4 regions of the Kurthia sp. 11kri321 genome follow, and region 3 is predicted to be linked to each of the others. Evidence: riboswitches for the same ligand, from Rfam matches in the RefSeq annotation. Region 3 holds a riboswitch; each other region holds the start of a gene.

Region 1 (4,220 bases), 1.2 Mb from region 3:
TACCGATTGCAGTAATCGCTAAAATTATTTTTGATAATGCGCCTGGCGAACCATTAAATTGACCTTTTTGCTTCTTTAATTCACGTTCAACATCTTTATAGAATGTTGTGTAGTAATCTTTACTTACAGCGTAATTTGAACGCGCAAAATTAAGTACTGCATCTGAACTTTGGTAAGTTGGTGTTGATACATCTGGTAATGAATAATAATAGTTCGATGTTGCTTTTAATGTATTCGCTACATCAACTTTTTTAACTGTTGGTACTTTTGCTTCTGCTTGTAAAGCCGTTGCTGGTACAGCTGAAACGACTAAAGCTGCTGATAATGTTGCTGGAATCACCCATTTTGATTTAAACATAAAAATAACCCCCAAATTGTTTTGATTTGGAGGATTAGCTAACACGAAAAGCTCACGTTCTAAAGACATGAAGAATTATGTAACAATATTTATACTTACGTGCGTCTAATCCACCCCTCGAAGATTGAAACGAATGATGAAAGCAGGTCTCCTGGCTCTATGATCACATTACTTTGACAACTTCCCGTATAAACACAGTGTTTATATGTCATTTCATCCCATATTACAGTAGCGGGGCTGCATCGGATTTTCACCGATTTCCCTATTATCTAGCCTAAAACTAGCACTCTCATCTGAAAGAATATTCAATTATCTTAATAGAAAGTATTCCATACTCTATAAAAAAAGTAAATAACTTTTCATAAAAGAAGGTCTTAGGACATACAAAAACCTCTACTTTACACATTAAGTGGAAAATAGAGGTTTAATACCTAGCTAATCTCTTGAATTGTGGCGTCTCTCTTATACTCATTAAATGCATACAATTGCTCCTCTGTTAATTGTTTGACATATAAATGGTAATTCATCGACTCCAACCCATAATTTTCGCAAGCCTGACAATATATTTGATAACCTTCCATAAAGTGTTCCATTGAACATCTCTCCTTTTGTTATATAACAGTTTTATTTGTTGTACTTAATATATAACAGATGAAAAAAGATGTCAACTCATTTTCTGAAAATTCAACGAAAATATTTGGTTTACATAATAATATTATTTTTGAAACAAAAAACACCTTGAGATGACAAGGTGTTTCCACGACAAATGAGTCTGTATAGTTTAAGACAAATGAGCCTTTATTGATTCGGTGTAATCGCAAATGAGCGTACGGGAAAACCAGATGCTTTTTCAGGTTTAGCCACGATATTAAAGATAACTGCCCCTTTTGCCGGAAGTTGATCTAAATTCGTTAAAAGTTCGACTTGATACGTATCTTGTTCTAAAACGAAATACTCTGCGGCTAATGAGCCATGTTTTCGATATTCTTCACTCGAATCTGTATCAAATGTTTCATGACCAATCGCTTTAATGCCTCGTTCTTTGAATAAAAAAGATAATACTTCGACAGACCAACCTGGCACATGAGCCACGCCTGCTTCATCAATATTATTAAAGATATCATGGTCGGGCCAGCGCTTCGACCAGTCTGTGCGTAATGCGACAAATGAGTCGGCTTCAATGATGCCATTTTGATCCTCAAATGAGAGGATGTCTTCAATCGTTACCGTGTGACCTGGATTCTTTTGTACTTGAGCTGTAATATCTACAACAATAAGTGGCAGTACTAACTCCTGAAGATGAAGTTCCTCGATATAGCGTGTATCTCGTACAAAGTGTATCGGTGCATCAAGATGTGTTCCATACTGACCTGCAAAAGAAAATTGTTGTGCAAAAAAGCCATCATCATGTGTAAAAAGTGTATCGAATTTTGCTGGATTGAATGCATGGAAGTGAGGTGACTGGCTATTAAAGGTATGTGTCAAGTCCACCCATTTCTGCTTTTTCAATGTTTGTAATGCTTGTAAAACATCTTGCTGTAAAACCGATTCGCTCATAACATCACTCCTTTTTAATCTACAAAAAAACCTCTCCTGATAAGAAGAGGTTTTGAATAGTCAAAGGAACTCTTCTTATCTTTTAGCTTACGCTACAGGATTTAGCACAGTTCAATTTAACATTGTCTGTTGCTGAAGGGTCAACGGGCCAGTCCCTCGCCTTCTCTTGATAAGAGATACGATTTTTTTGTTAACTTCATATTACAGTAAGCAAATCGGAATTGCAACTGTTTTCTGAATATTATTTTATTTTTAGATTTAATTGCGTTCTTGCTTCTTCAATTTGCTTCTCAAATTGCTCAAATAAAGTTGCAACAGTTGGAATGGAATGAATGAAACCAATACTTTGACCTGCATATCCAAAACCATCTTGCTGCTCTTCGTAAATATAACGACGGTTTGCTGCACCGCTAATATACTCTTTTAATGCCTCGTATGTAGGCGTCTTTTGTTCAATTTCTAAAATTTCATCTGTGAATGGTGTGTGTAATACACGCGCTGGACCACCAATGGAACGTTTAATAACGACCGTATCCATTTCATCATGTTCAATCAATGCTTGTTTGTACAGTGGTGCTGCATCTACACATTCTTCTGTCGCAATAAAACGTGTCCCAATCTCAACTCCGTCTGCTCCTAGTGCAAAAGCAGATAAGATACCACGACCATCTGCAATGCCTCCTGAAGCGATTACAGGGATGTTGACAGCATCGACAACGCGCGGAACGAGTACATGTGTCCCTAAATCATTTAAACCGAGGTGACCACCGCCTTCTTGTCCAACAACGACAACAATATCTGCCCCTTTTTCTTCGGCCTTTAAAGCCAATTTAACAGAAGAAACGAGTACAAGCTTCTTCATATCGGTGTCTTTCACCATTTCTAATACAGGACTTGGATTTCCTCCTGTAATCGAAATGATTTGAATACCTTCTTCTATTGCTACTTGTACAAAAGGTTCGTAATGTTCACGGTGTCGTCCAATCGCAAAGTTCACACCAAAAGGACAATCTGTTAATGTGCGTGTTTTATGAATTTCTTTTCGTAAATCTTCTGGAGAATCTAAACTGAGTGCTGTCACTTGGCCCAGTCCTCCAGCATTCGAAACTGCTGCTGCTAAATCTGCATAACCAAGATAGGCGAGACCTCCTTGAATAATTGGTTTTTCAATTCCTAATAATTCCGTTACACTTGTTTGCCACTTCATCTCAAAATCCCCCTTATGCTACTCTAAATAGAAATCTTGAATCTCTTTTCTCGTTTGTTCATCAATATGATATTCTTCTTTTAAATACATCTCAATCGTACCGTATTTTCTTAAAATCTCATCATGTACATGGTCGAGCAATGTTTGATTGACTCCTACTAATACCTGCAAAATTTCTGGATCCTTAACAGCTAATTCAAGAGGTTTTTGCCAATATGGTGAATGTTTCTCCATATATTGATTAGTTTCTAAAAAGTCTTGGACAATCGTCGTATAAGGAACACCAAGTATCAAGTACGTAATCATTGAGCCAATTCCTGTGCGGTCTTTTCCTGCTGTACAGTGTTGAATCATCGGTCCTTCATGTGCTTTTAAAATAGAGACGAGTGTTTGATATGCAGGATTTTCAAATGCTAAACTGGCATAAAACTCTTTAAATAAATCCATATTCAATTGCTTCAATAAATCACTACTCGCTAAATCTTCAATCGAAGCAAGATTAAATTGCGATCGACTAGCAGGCGCATGGACGTCATGCACACCTTGTATCCTTGGTGTCGGATGAGCTTCAATCTCACTTTCATCTCGGTAATCAATGATTGTTCGAATATGAAGCGCTTGCAGTTGTTGCAAATCTTTCGGTGTACTCTTACTTAATTCTCCACAACGATAAAGTAATCCTTTTTTCACATGTTTACCTTCAATCGTCGTTACACCACCTAAATCACGAAAATTAGGAATTCCTTCGAATGGTAAAAACATTTAAACGCCTCCATTATTCTAAATAAAAATCTTGAATTGCTTTTCTCTCTGTTTTGTCTATTTGAAACTGTTTTAAAAAGAAATTTTCAATTGTATCAAATTCATTTAAAATTTCATCATATGCAACTAATAGGAAGTCACCATTTACATAATTCATATCCGTTTCTAATTTTTGGCCCTGTAGATTTCGAATCATTACTTTTAACCATTCAGGCATTTGTTCGATAGCATTCTTCTGGCGCTCCAAAAAAGTTTGGACAATTGTTTTCAATGGTACATCCAATAGTAGATAGAGCAGAAATACACCTATTCCTGTACGATCTCTACCTAACATAC
Region 2 (4,220 bases), 700 kb from region 3:
CTGCTTTTACATTCAACATATCTTGTGATGTTTCAAGGAGTAGTACATCTGCGCCGCCTTCAATCAAAGCTTTCGCCTGTACATAGAAGTCATGCTTTAACGCGTCAAATGTAATACCACCTGTTACAGATAATGTCTTCGTCGTTGGGCCCATCGCACCTGCAACAAAACGTGGCCACTCAGGTGTCGATAATTCCTCTGCTACTTCTTTGGCAATTTCGACAGCACGTTTATTAATTTCAACTGCTTGATGACCTAAATCATATTCATTTAATACGAGTGGTGTACCACCAAATGTATTCGTTGAGACAATATCCGCTCCTGCTTCAAAATAAGCACGATGAATTCCTGCAATAACATCCGGTCGTGTTAAATTCAAGTTCTCGTTACAACCATCATATTCATCGCCCCCAAAGTCATCTGGCGTTAAATTCGCATTTTGTAACATGGTACCCATCGCACCATCTAATACGAGAATATGATCTTTAATTCTTTCTTCAATGAGATGTTTCGACAACGTGACTTCCTCCCTTAACCTTTTCATCTAATTCCTTAATGTAGTGAATTAATTCAACAGACATATCGTAGCGCATGAACGGTGTAATCAGATAAATACCGTTAAAGAGTGATGCAGCTGTGTCAATTAATTCTTTCGCAATTTGGACACCCTCTGCCTGTGCGCGTTCTTTATCGCCATCTGCTGCTTTCATACGTTCAAGTACTTCACCTGACAACTTAATGCCTGGCACTTCATGGTGTAAAAACTCAGAATTTCGTAAACTTGTTAGTGGCATGATTCCGATGTAAATCGGTGTATCTAAATGTTTTGTTGCTTCATAAATTTCAATAATTTTCTCTTTTGAGTAAACAGGCTGTGTAATGAAATAATCCGCACCTGCTTCAATCTTTTTCTCTAAACGTGGAATGGCACGTTCGACGACACGTACATTCGGATTGAATGCTGCCGCTACAGAGAAGTTTGCCTTTTTACGTAGTGGTTTTCCCGAGAAAGAAATACCTTCGTTTAATTTTTTAATTAATTGTAGTAATTCAATGCTCGATACATCATAGACGCTTGTAGCACCTGGGAAATCCCCTACCTTTGTTGGATCACCTGTCACAGCTAAAATATCGTGAATACCTAATGCATCTAAGCCCATCAAATGAGATTGTAGCCCGATTAAATTACGGTCACGACATGTAATATGTGCTAATGCTCGTACATTCTTTTCATATTTTAAAATCGATCCCATCGCCACATTCGATACACGCGGTGAAGCAAGTGAATTATCTGCCATTGTGACAATATCGGCGCCCGCTTTTTGTAAAATCGCTGCTCCCTCTAAAAACTTTTCCGTTTCTAAATGGCGCGGTGTATCAAGTTCAACGATAATGGAACGCCCTTTTTTTACTTTCTCGTGAAGTGGTTCAAATTTAGACACATTAGCTTCACGAATCACTTCTTCTTTAGTTGTGATAACTTCTTTATTTTCCATTGGTAAAACATCTGATAAATGTTTCTTCACTTCGTGAATATGTTCAGGTGTTGTTCCACAGCATCCACCAATTAAGCGAACCCCTTCATCACGTAATTCAACTGCAGCGCGCCCAAAATATTCTGCTTCTGATTCATATACCACTTTTCCTTCTTCTACATCGAGTAGACTTGCATTCGGATACGCAGATAAGAACGAGTTCTTTGGTAGCTCAACATTTTCAAGCGCCTTCACTGTATGGTACGGGCCTAACCGACAGTTCACACCGACAACATCAGCTCCAGCTCTTTCTAAATGTTGCAGTGCATCATTCAACTTCATTCCATTTAATAAAACCCCTGGGTCATGCATCGAAACTTGCGCTACAATCGGTCCATCTGAGAATATGCGAATTGTTTTCACTAATGTTTCAAGCTCTTCTAAGTCGTAAAATGTTTCGAGTAGTAAACCATCTACACCTGCATCAAGTAATACTTTTGCTTGTAAAACAAGTGATTCAATAATCTCATCTAGTGAATGTTCATCCTTACGAATACCTCGAATTCCACCAATTGTTCCAAGTACGTACTCGCCATTCTTTGCAGCTCTTTTCGCTACCTCTACACCCGCACGATTCAGTGCTTCATATTCATCTTGAATACCGTAGCGAGCTAACTTAATCGTATTCGCTGTGTACGTATTCGTCTGAATGACATCAGCGCCCGCTTCAATATATAGTTTATGAATATTCTCAATTACTTCCGGCTTTCGAACATTCAGTTCTTCATAACAAAAATCAATCCCATATGAATAGAGCAGTGTCCCCATTGCGCCATCTGCTGTTAATACCTTTGTCTTTAAATCTTCTAGTAACCCCATACACTCCCCATCCTTCCTTCATTTCAAAAAAGCTATAAAAAAACCTTCTTACATTGCATAAGAAGGTTTGAACTGACACTTGAAAATTAGCCTTCTTATCTTTTAAGAACCATAAGTCCTTCTGGAATTAGCACCTGACCATCTAAATGGCTGGTTGCTGAAGCGTCGTCGGGCCAGTCCCTCGGCTTCTCTTGATAAGAAATTATTGAATTTTTAAAATATTAAAAGAATCATACCTCTTAAATAGAGTACCGTCAATAGCTTCTACCACTTTCAGCTAAATATTGTACGAAAAAGCGCTTACTTTATCACAATATTTCGTAAATTCAGTAATAGGTATTAAAAAAAGCGTATGAGATTTTTTCACATCTCATACGCTTCATATTTTATTTTTTTATCGTAAATGCATCGCCAGCATTTGAATCAAAATCACGCGCATTGACATACTCACCTTGTACAATTAATCGTTTCGAACCATCATAATTACATGTAACGAGCGTAAGTAGTCTTTTTTTAGCTTGATTTTCGATAACTTGAACGTCAGTTGCTTCTGTAATAAAGATTTTTGTAATTTTATACGTATACACGCGCTTATAGTCCGTTGTGTACATAAGCATTCCTTTTTTTGCTTTCGTTAAAGGGCTAAATAATGTTTTATCATTATTCATATTATGACCTGCTAATGCATAATTACCTTGCCCCATTTTCATATCCTTCTTTAATGTACCTGCGCCAATTGCTAGATTTGTATTTGAAATTCCGTATAAAATAGGCAATTGTAAAGATACATCGGGAACACTTAATGCACCAATTGAATGTACATCACCTTGATTCATTTGTGCCTTTAATACATCTTGTAAGCTAATATTTTCCACATTACCAAAATCAAAGCTTACGTCATCCGCATTTTGTGCTTTTTGTTCATCAAACTGCTCAATTGCTTGATTACTCATATGTGACACGATGAACCCCATAATTTGTTTATTGAAAATTAGTGCAACACCTAAAACAAACAAAACAATGCCAATCGTTAAACTTAATTTCCTGTTCATTATGGAATCCTCCTTTCACACTTTATACGAATTCTCGTTGTCTTTGAATAAATTGATTCATAACTCGCGTAGCAACTTCTTCACCATTTTGAATACATAAACCAATCCCCACACCATAATACGAACAACCAGCTAAATGTACATGTGGATGATATTTCACCATTTGTTTTTCAATACGTTCAACTGCTTGTTTATGTTGTAAATTATAAATTGGCATCGCATCAAACCATTTTTTTACATCAATCCATGTTGGTTCATCTATTATTTTTAAGCTTTTTTCGATGTCTTGACGTGCTATTTGTGCTAATTCATCATTTGTCATCTGACAAAATTCTTCAAAACGAGGATTATTCTTTTTATAAAACATACGGATAAGTAACTTATCCTCTTTAGAAGTATGACGCCATTTGCGACTTGTCCATGTACATGCATTACAATCTACATCATTACCTGATGATACAATATATCCTGTACCATCTGCTGGTAGCACATCATTCGGTAAATCATAAGCCAAGTAAACTGTAATAATAGAACCCGTTTGTAGTTCTTCAAAATCACGTTGGAAAGGCTCTTCCTTCAATAGTTTTTGTGCGACTTGGTGCGGTACAGCTAATACGACTTCATCTGCATCTAACCATTCACCCGTATCTATTTGAATCTTATACCCATTCGTGTCTTGTTTTAACAATTCCACCGACGTATTTTTTAAAATCGTCGCGTTCTCTAGTGTTTCTTCGATTCGTTCAAATAATTCTACTAGGCCATTTTTAAACGAGATGAATTTCTTTTTGGCATTCTCTTGGTAGAACGCTTT
Region 3 (4,220 bases):
GATTGCATCTGCTGGGTATTCATCAGCTAATTTTTGCAAAATCTGATTTGACTCCTCTTTCTGTCCTAACTTCCTTAGTTCAATCGCCTTTAAAAGCTTTGCTTCTTTCATGTTCATATCTCCCTCTTTCAAAAGAAAAAGCTAGGACGTATCAGCCCTAGCTTCATTTTTTATTTCAATACATCTTGATACAATTCTGGTCTGCGATCATCATAGACTGGAATACGTGTGCGCACTTCATCAACTTTTGAAAAATCAACGTCGACAATCGCTAATTCCTCATCTTCTCCACCAGTCCATAAAATTTCACCCCATGGTTCGATTACCATCGACTGTCCGTTAAAGTTATCTTTATTGCGACTAATGCGATTGACTGCTACCACAAAACATTGATTTTCAATTGCACGTGCTTGTAATAATGTTTTCCAATGATCAATTCGTGCAGTTGGCCACTGCGCTGAAACGAATAATACTTTTGCGCCGTTTAATGCGTGTAGACGTAACCATTCTGGGAAACGAATATCGTAGCAAATCACACCTGCCGCATCTAAATCACCCAGTTTGAAATTATTTTGTGTGTTACCAGAAGATAAATGCAAGTGTTCATCCATCAAGCGGAATAAGTGTGCTTTATCGTATTCGCCTACTAGCTCACCCTCATTATTGTAGACGAGCATCGTATTATAGAATTTGTCGCCCTTTTTCGTTGCGACTGAACCGCCCACAATATGAACATACAATTCTTTTGCTAATTGTGATAAAAAGGCTTTTGTTCTTTCTCCGTCAACATCCGCAAGACCTTCAAGTTTTTCAAGTGCGTAACTTGTATTCCACATCTCTGGTAGAATGACAATTTCCGCCCCTTTATTTGCAGCTTCTCGAATTAATTCTTCCACACGAGAAAAATTTTTTTCAACATCGCCAAAAGCAACTTGTAGCTGAATACAACCTAATTTCATCTCTCCACCACCTAGACTTTTTTTCTGAAAAGTATTATGATTCACGATAAAACTTCTACTATTCAGAATATTTCTTTCTCTATCATAACAAAAAAGCCAAAGGAGGCAACCAAATGCCTTATTCTGATTTACTCAAAAAATTACCTGAACAATTTTTCGCGAAACTCGCAAAACGTGTAGCCGAAAAAGTTGCAGAAGGTCACGATATTATTAATTTAGGTCAGGGAAATCCAGACCGCCCGACACCTCCTCATATCGTCAAGGCGATGCAAGAGGCAACAGCCGATGTCGCGAATCATAAATATTCACCGTTTCGTGGAATTGATGAATTAAAAGAGGCGATTGTGACATTTTATAAACGTGAATATGATGTAACACTCGATGCTGAAACAGAAGTCGCTGTGCTATTCGGTGCGAAAGCTGGTCTAGTAGAACTGCCGATGACACTCTTAAATGCTGGCGATACCATGTTACTTCCTGACCCTGGCTATCCCGACTATTTATCAGGTGTCGCACTTAGTCATGTAAACTTTGAAACGATGCCACTTCTTGCTGAAAATCAGTTTTTACCTGATTATGCGGAAATTGCACCTGATATTTTAGAACGTGCAAAATTGATGTATTTGAATTACCCGAATAATCCTACAGGTGCTACAGCGACACCTGCATTTTTTGAAGAAACGGTACAGCTTGCAAAACAACATGACTTCGTTGTTATGCATGACTTCGCTTATGGAGCGCTTGGTTTTGATGATGTAAAACCACCTAGCTTTTTACAAACAGAAGGTGCAAAAGAGATCGGTGTTGAATTTTATACCTTATCGAAAACGTATAATATGGCAGGATGGCGTGTTGGCTTTGCTGTCGGAAATAAAGAAGTGATTGCAGGACTTAATTTGCTACAAGATCACCTTTATTGCAGCATTTTCCCAGCGATTCAAGTTGCCGCAGCACATGCATTAACAGGTCCACAAGATTGTGTAGAAGAACAATTAACTGTATATGAAGCTCGTCGTGAAGCATTGATTCAAGCATGTTCAAAGGTTGGATGGTCTGTCACTGCACCTGCGGGTAGCTTTTTTGCTTGGTTAAAAGTGCCTGAGGGTTATACGAGTGAAACTTTTGCAGATCTTCTCTTAGAGAACGCTTCTGTTGCAGTTGCAGCAGGTAATGGATTCGGTCTACATGGTGAGGGTTACGTTCGCGTTGGTTTACTCGTATCGCCTGAACGATTAGTTGAAGCTGTAGAACGTATTGCACATCTACCTGAATTTTCGACTGTTTTTCGCTCGAAAGTGCATTAATTTTGTTTTCTCAAGAAAATAATGTTTGACTTTACTGAAAATTAACTATAGATTGAATATATCAAATAGTTATATAAAAATATAAAATCTCTTATCAAGAGTAGCTGAGGGACTGGCCCTATGAAGCTCGGCAACCTTCCAATACATCGGTATTGTGAAAGGTGCTAATTCCAGCAAGATGACAAAATCTTGATAGATAAGAGAGGTAAAACCAACACTTTCACCTCTCTTTTTGTTAAGAGAGGTTTTTTTATATGCTACATACAAAAAGGAGCGTTTTATTTATGAAAAAAGCAACAGGAATCGTATTATCACTTGTATTATCAGCATCAGTATTAGCAGCATGTGGGAAGAAAACAGAAGATAGCCAAGCAGCAGCCGAAGATAACAAATTAGTATTAGGTGTAACGGGCGGACCACACGAAGAAATCGCAAAAAAAGCAGCGGAAGTAGCGAAAAAAGATGGTTTAGATGTTGAGATTAAAGCATTCTCTGATTATGTATTACCGAATACTTCTCTTGTAGAAGGCGACTTGGATGCAAACAGTTTCCAAACACTAACTTTCTTAGCAAACTTCAACAAAGAGAAAAATGAAAACCTTGTATCAGTTGGTACAACAATTTTAACGCCAATGGGTTTATATTCGAAAAAAGTGAAGAAATTAGAAGATTTAAAAGCGGGTTCAACAATCGCAATTCCAAATGATGCAGCGAATGGTGATCGTGCCTTACAAGTACTAGCAAGCAAAAAAGTTATTTCTCTAAAAGATACTGGCGATAAATTGGCAACACCAAAAGATATTGCAGAAAACAAAAATAAATTTAAATTTGTAGAACTAGAAGCTTCACAATTACCACGTCAATTAGACGAAGTAGATGCAGCAATGATTAATACGAACTTCGTTTTAGAAGCAGGCATTGATCCAAAAACAGCGCTACTACGTGAAAATACAGATTCACCACATATCAACGCAATTGTTGTAGAAGAATCACATAAAAATGACGCAGATGTGAAAAAATTCGTTAAAGCTTATCACTCAGAGACAGTGAAAAAATTCATTGAAGATGAATTTGACGGTGCAGTAATCCCTGTATTCGATAAGTAAACGGTTAGATTGAAAAGGAGGAGTCATCTATGATTGAGCTGAAAAATATTGAGAAAAATTTCGTTTCAAATAAAAAAGTCGTAACTGCTGTAAGAGATGTCAATCTTACAGTACCTGCTGGAGAAATTCATGGTGTTATTGGCTATAGTGGTGCTGGTAAAAGTACATTAATTCGTTGTGTGAATCTACTTGAACAACCATCAAAAGGACAAGTTCTAATCGATGGGAAAGATTTAACGAAGTTATCGGCATCTGGTTTGCGTAAAGTACGCAGTAAAGTCGGTATGATTTTCCAACACTTTAACTTATTAAAAACAGTCACAGTGTATGAAAATATCGCGATTCCATTAAAGCTAGCGGGTGTACCGAAAAAAGAATTAGATGCACGTGTACAAAAATACCTACAAATTGTTGGTTTAGAAGACCGCGCAACGAACTATCCTGCTCAACTTTCTGGCGGGCAGAAACAACGTGTCGCGATTGCACGCGCCCTATCACTTGAACCGACTATTTTATTAAGCGATGAAGCGACTTCAGCACTTGACCCAGAAACGACGGATTCAATTTTAGATTTACTCCTAAAAATCAATCGTGAGCTTGGCATTACGATTTTATTAATTACACATGAAATGAATGTTATTCAAAAAATTTGCGACCATGTCTATGTGATGGAGAACGGTTCAGTTGTGGAACAAGGCTCGACAATTGAATTGTTCACAAATCCACAACATGTGACAACACGTAAATTTTTAAATACAATTTCACAACGTCAATTAAGTGATTCACTTATTGATTCCCTTCATGTAACAGGTGATGTAACACGTCTTACATTCGTTGGAGCAAGCACAGGG
Region 4 (4,220 bases), 970 kb from region 3:
TGTATTTCTTCTTGCCATGTCACACTAAGTGCTGGATCTTCTGCTTCTAACAAACGACAATATGCTAGTAACTCTTTTGGATGTAAGGCGCCTTCATAAACAATTTGTGTGCGCATCGTTGGACGCAAATCTATTTCATAAGAAGGCGTAAATTCACCTACTCCCATACCAACTGTTGCTTCTTTCAAACCAATTACCGCTACCGTATCACCTGCTTCCGCTCGCTGTAATTCCTCAAATTTTTTACCGTGATATTTACGAATTTGTGTGATTTTAAACCAATTCCCACCACAGCGTACATCGTCTCTTACTTTCAACGAACCTTGATGAATTTTTATAAAAGCCATACGTTGATTTTGTTCAATGTGACGAATTTTATAAATCATTCCTTGTAACTCTCCCGATTTATGCTGTGGCTGGAGCAATGTATCTAGCACTTCTAATGCAAAATCGATGCCTTCATCTTTTAATGCTGAGCCATATAAAATCGGTGAAAGTTCTTGTACCATGAAAGCTTTTGAAAGCCTTTTTTGCCATTCGCTTTCGGATAAACTTTCTTCTAAATAGTCTTCTAAATATTGCTCATCTCGTCCTGCAAATTCTTCTATTCCTGTTGCCCAGTCATGAAATGGTAGTGCATATTCCATTAATTCTTGTTGAATTTCTTCTGTCACTGTTGCTGCATTGGCACTAATTAAATCCATTTTATTAACGAAAAACAGTGTAGGAATACGATATTTTCTTAGTAAACGATAAACTGTTTCTGTATGTCCCTGTACACCGTCTGTTCCATTTAATAGAAGAATTGCCCCATCCAGTGCCATAATCGAACGCTCCATCTCTGCCGCGAAGTCGACATGTCCTGGTGTATCAATCACCGTATAATCATTTTCTCGATATGTAAAAGTGGCCTGTTCCGCAAAAACGGTAATGCCACGCTGTTGTTCAATCTCATGCAAATCTAAATGTGCATTTTGATGATCGACACGCCCAATGGTGCGAATACTTTTCGTATGAAAAAGTAATTGCTCTGAAAAGGTGGTCTTCCCTGCATCTACATGTGCTAAAATGCCAATTGTTTTCTTCATTGTCTTTCCTCATTTCTTATCAAAGCGTCTCTACTATGAATTATATCATGTCCAATAATAAAACCATCTTCTTTCGAATATACACGAAAAAAGATGGTTTGCTGTTTATTCCCATTCATACGGTGTTTCTTGGTACACATAGTAATTCAACCAATTGGAGAATAATAGATGCGTGTGTGAACGCCAACGATTCAACGGTTTTTTCGTTGGGTCGTCGTTCGGGAAATAGTGTTTTGGTACTTGCGGTTCGATGCCCTTTGCAACATCACGGTCATATTCTTGCTTTAATGTATCTGCATCATATTCTAAATGACCTGTAATCATAATTTGTTTTTCATCACGCGATACGATAATAAATGCCCCTGCTTCGTCTGATTCAGACACGAGTTCTAAATCAGGATGGTTTAAAATAGCCTCTCTTGAAACAGAGGTATTACGTGAATGTGGTGCTGTATATACATCATTAAATCCGCGAATTAACTTAACGGTACTATCATGCACGATGTGATCGAACACACCCGAACATTTTGACGGTAATGTATATTTTCCAATACCATAATGATAGTAGAGTGCCGCTTGTGCGCCCCAACAGATATTCAAAACAGACGTGACATTTGTTTTCGTCCATTCCATAATCTCGACCATCTCATCCCAAAAATCAACTTCATGGAATTCAAATAATTCAATTGGCGCTCCTGTAATAATCATACCGTCAAATTTACGGTGTTTTACATGTTCAAACGTCGTATAAAATGACTCTAAATGATTTTTACTAACATTTTTTGATTCATGTGTCGCCGTATTTAAAAACGTAACATTCACTTGAAGTGGTGTATTTCCTAAAAGACGTAGTAGTTGTAACTCGGTCTTTTCTTTTTCAGGCATTAAGTTAAAAATTAAAATATTTAACGGACGAATGTTCTGGCTTGTCGAACGCACTTCGTCCATAATGAAAATCTTTTCCTCTTTTAAAATTTCAGTTGCTGGTAGCCCACTTGGTATATTGATTGGCATGATGAAACTCCCCCTTTAATATAAAAAAACCTCACTCTTTGATAAGAATGAGGCTACACATATGTATCCGACTCTTATCTATCAGAAGCATAATGGAGCTTCTGTAGGAATTAGCACCTTTCTGTTTTAAACAGAGGTTGCTGAAGCGTCATCGGGCCATTCCCTCGGCTTCTCTTGATAAGACAATATTGAATTATTAACTATCATAGCAGAACCATCCTTTAATAGCAAACATTTCTGATAATTCAATAAAATCTCTCGTTAAAAAACGTAAATAGTGTTTTTAGTCAAATGCAATATGGTAAAATAAAGAAGAAATAAGCGAATTAAAGGAGTGACACAACATGATGACGATGCATCGTTCAACATTAATGAATCAATTTCCGAAAGCCATTTTCGGTAGTTTAAAAGCTGCTGCAAAAAAGAAAGCGGCAACAGGCACAAAAATTATTGATTTAAGTTTGGGAAGTCCTGACTTACCACCTGCTCAAATTGTGCGAGAAGAATTAGCAAAACAAGCTGAAAAGGCTGATAGTTATGGCTATACACTCGGTGGAACGGAGCGATTCCATGAAGCAGTTGCCAACTATTATCAACGTCGTAGTGGTGTTGAACTAAATCCACAAACAGAGATCATTCAAACGATGGGTTCTCAGGAAGGACTTGTACACTTACCGCTCGCATTTTGTGATCCAGGAGACATTGTACTCACAACGGACCCTGCCTATGTAGCTTATGCTGCAGGGATTCACCTCGCAAAATGTGAAGCGTATGCGATGCCATTAACAGCTGAACATCAGTTTTTACCTGATTTTGATGCCATTCCAGAAGATATTTGTGCACGCGCGAAAATGCTCATTTTAAATCTTCCAGGGAATCCCGTTCCAGCAATGCCTTCTATCGCATTCTTTGAAAAGGCGATTGCTTTTGCGAAAAAACATAACTTAATCGTCATTCACGATGCCGCCTACTCAGAATTCTATTTTGAAGGTACAAAGCCGCTTAGCTTTTTAGAAGTACCCGGTGCAAAAGAAGTGGGTGTCGAGATTAATTCACTTTCTAAGAGTTTTAGCCTTGCAGGTGCCCGTATTGCGTATATCGTTGGAAACGCTTCCACCATTGAAACATTGGGCGAACTCAAATCACACCTTGATTATGGTACATTCCGCCCAATTCAAGATGCGGCATGTGTTGCACTCGACAATGCGGAAGCAATTACAGATGAACTGCGCATCATTTTTTCAACACGTCATCGTGTACTATCAGAAGGTCTTGAAGCAATTGGTTGGGAACTCGCACCATCTGCTGGTGGTATGTTCGTTTATGCGAAGTATCCGCAACAACAGATGGATGACAAAGAATTTGTCTATCATGTTATTGAACAAACAGGCGTTGTACTTGTACCCGGTTCGATCTTCGGTGCATCGGGTAGAAACCATGTACGCATCGCACTCGTTCAAGATGAAAAACTATTACAAGAAGCTGTTTCAAGACTCGCAACTTTATAAACAGAAAAAGTCTGAATCCCATCATCAATAAGGATTCAGACTTTTTATTATTCAAGCGGTGTTTCAGGTTCTGGTTGTAACAGGTCAACAGGTGCTTTTTTACGTTGTGTAAAGTAATACATAAGCATGACTGCCGCTACAATGACTGCTGTAAAGAGAATTTGAGAGCGCATACTTGGAATGAAGAACATCGCTACAGCAAGTCCTCCTACCATAATCATCGTACCAATTGTTAAATACGGGAATAACCACATGCGTAATACAAGTTCATGTTCTGTCCCCTCTTTAATCGCACGACGGCGCATAACAAGCTGAGAAGCTGCAATGATGAAATACATAATTAATGTAATCGCTGAACATGAATTGACTAAGAACATGAATACCGCTTCTGGCGATACATAATTCATAATTACGGCAATATACGAGAAGAATGTACTTGCTAAAATCGCATAAACAGGTGCGCCGCGCTTATTCAACTTTAAGAAAATTTTCGGTGCTTGTCCTTCTTCTGCTAAAGCAAAAGACATACGAGATGTTGCATACAGTGCTGAATTCAGACAAGATAATACAGCAGTTAAAACGACAAAGTTCATAATTTGCGCTGCTGCTG

The links. Region 3 has a riboswitch for S-adenosylmethionine ahead of ASO14_RS12895 (MetQ/NlpA family ABC transporter substrate-binding protein). Riboswitches for the same ligand answer to the same signal wherever they lie in the genome.
Region 1: it holds a riboswitch for S-adenosylmethionine, as region 3 does, so the genes downstream of both, ASO14_RS07220 (cyclase family protein) here and ASO14_RS12895 (MetQ/NlpA family ABC transporter substrate-binding protein) in region 3, are expected to answer to the same signal.
Region 2: it holds a riboswitch for S-adenosylmethionine, as region 3 does, so the genes downstream of both, ASO14_RS01705 (bifunctional homocysteine S-methyltransferase/methylenetetrahydrofolate reductase) here and ASO14_RS12895 (MetQ/NlpA family ABC transporter substrate-binding protein) in region 3, are expected to answer to the same signal.
Region 4: it holds a riboswitch for S-adenosylmethionine, as region 3 does, so the genes downstream of both, metA (homoserine O-acetyltransferase MetA) here and ASO14_RS12895 (MetQ/NlpA family ABC transporter substrate-binding protein) in region 3, are expected to answer to the same signal.

The regions. Positions count from the first base shown of each region.
Region 1 covers NZ_CP013217.1:1,399,041-1,403,260, reverse strand. Annotated here, with positions in the region: gene ASO14_RS07230 (Ig-like domain-containing protein) at 1-358, opposite strand, end outside; cobalamin riboswitch at 483-664, opposite strand; gene ASO14_RS07225 (transcriptional regulator) at 790-951, opposite strand; gene ASO14_RS07220 (cyclase family protein) at 1,157-1,915, opposite strand; SAM riboswitch class I at 1,988-2,091, opposite strand; gene ASO14_RS07215 (NAD(P)H-dependent flavin oxidoreductase) at 2,157-3,122, opposite strand; gene ASO14_RS07210 (tyrosine-protein phosphatase) at 3,141-3,884, opposite strand; gene ASO14_RS07205 (tyrosine-protein phosphatase) at 3,898-4,220, opposite strand, start outside.
Region 2 covers NZ_CP013217.1:311,183-315,402, reverse strand. Annotated here, with positions in the region: gene metH (methionine synthase) at 1-517, opposite strand, end outside; gene ASO14_RS01705 (bifunctional homocysteine S-methyltransferase/methylenetetrahydrofolate reductase) at 498-2,354, opposite strand; SAM riboswitch class I at 2,447-2,555, opposite strand; gene ASO14_RS01700 (class A sortase) at 2,741-3,406, opposite strand; gene hemG (protoporphyrinogen oxidase) at 3,429-4,220, opposite strand, start outside.
Region 3 covers NZ_CP013217.1:2,574,435-2,578,654, forward strand. Annotated here, with positions in the region: gene ASO14_RS12880 (tetratricopeptide repeat protein) at 1-111, opposite strand, end outside; gene ASO14_RS12885 (carbon-nitrogen family hydrolase) at 171-959, opposite strand; gene ASO14_RS12890 (pyridoxal phosphate-dependent aminotransferase) at 1,073-2,263, shown strand; SAM riboswitch class I at 2,352-2,466, shown strand; gene ASO14_RS12895 (MetQ/NlpA family ABC transporter substrate-binding protein) at 2,548-3,369, shown strand; gene ASO14_RS12900 (methionine ABC transporter ATP-binding protein) at 3,399-4,220, shown strand, end outside.
Region 4 covers NZ_CP013217.1:1,607,942-1,612,161, forward strand. Annotated here, with positions in the region: gene ASO14_RS08300 (elongation factor G) at 1-1,088, opposite strand, end outside; gene metA (homoserine O-acetyltransferase MetA) at 1,194-2,102, opposite strand; SAM riboswitch class I at 2,174-2,286, opposite strand; gene ASO14_RS08310 (aminotransferase class I/II-fold pyridoxal phosphate-dependent enzyme) at 2,450-3,610, shown strand; gene ASO14_RS08315 (amino acid permease) at 3,658-4,220, opposite strand, start outside.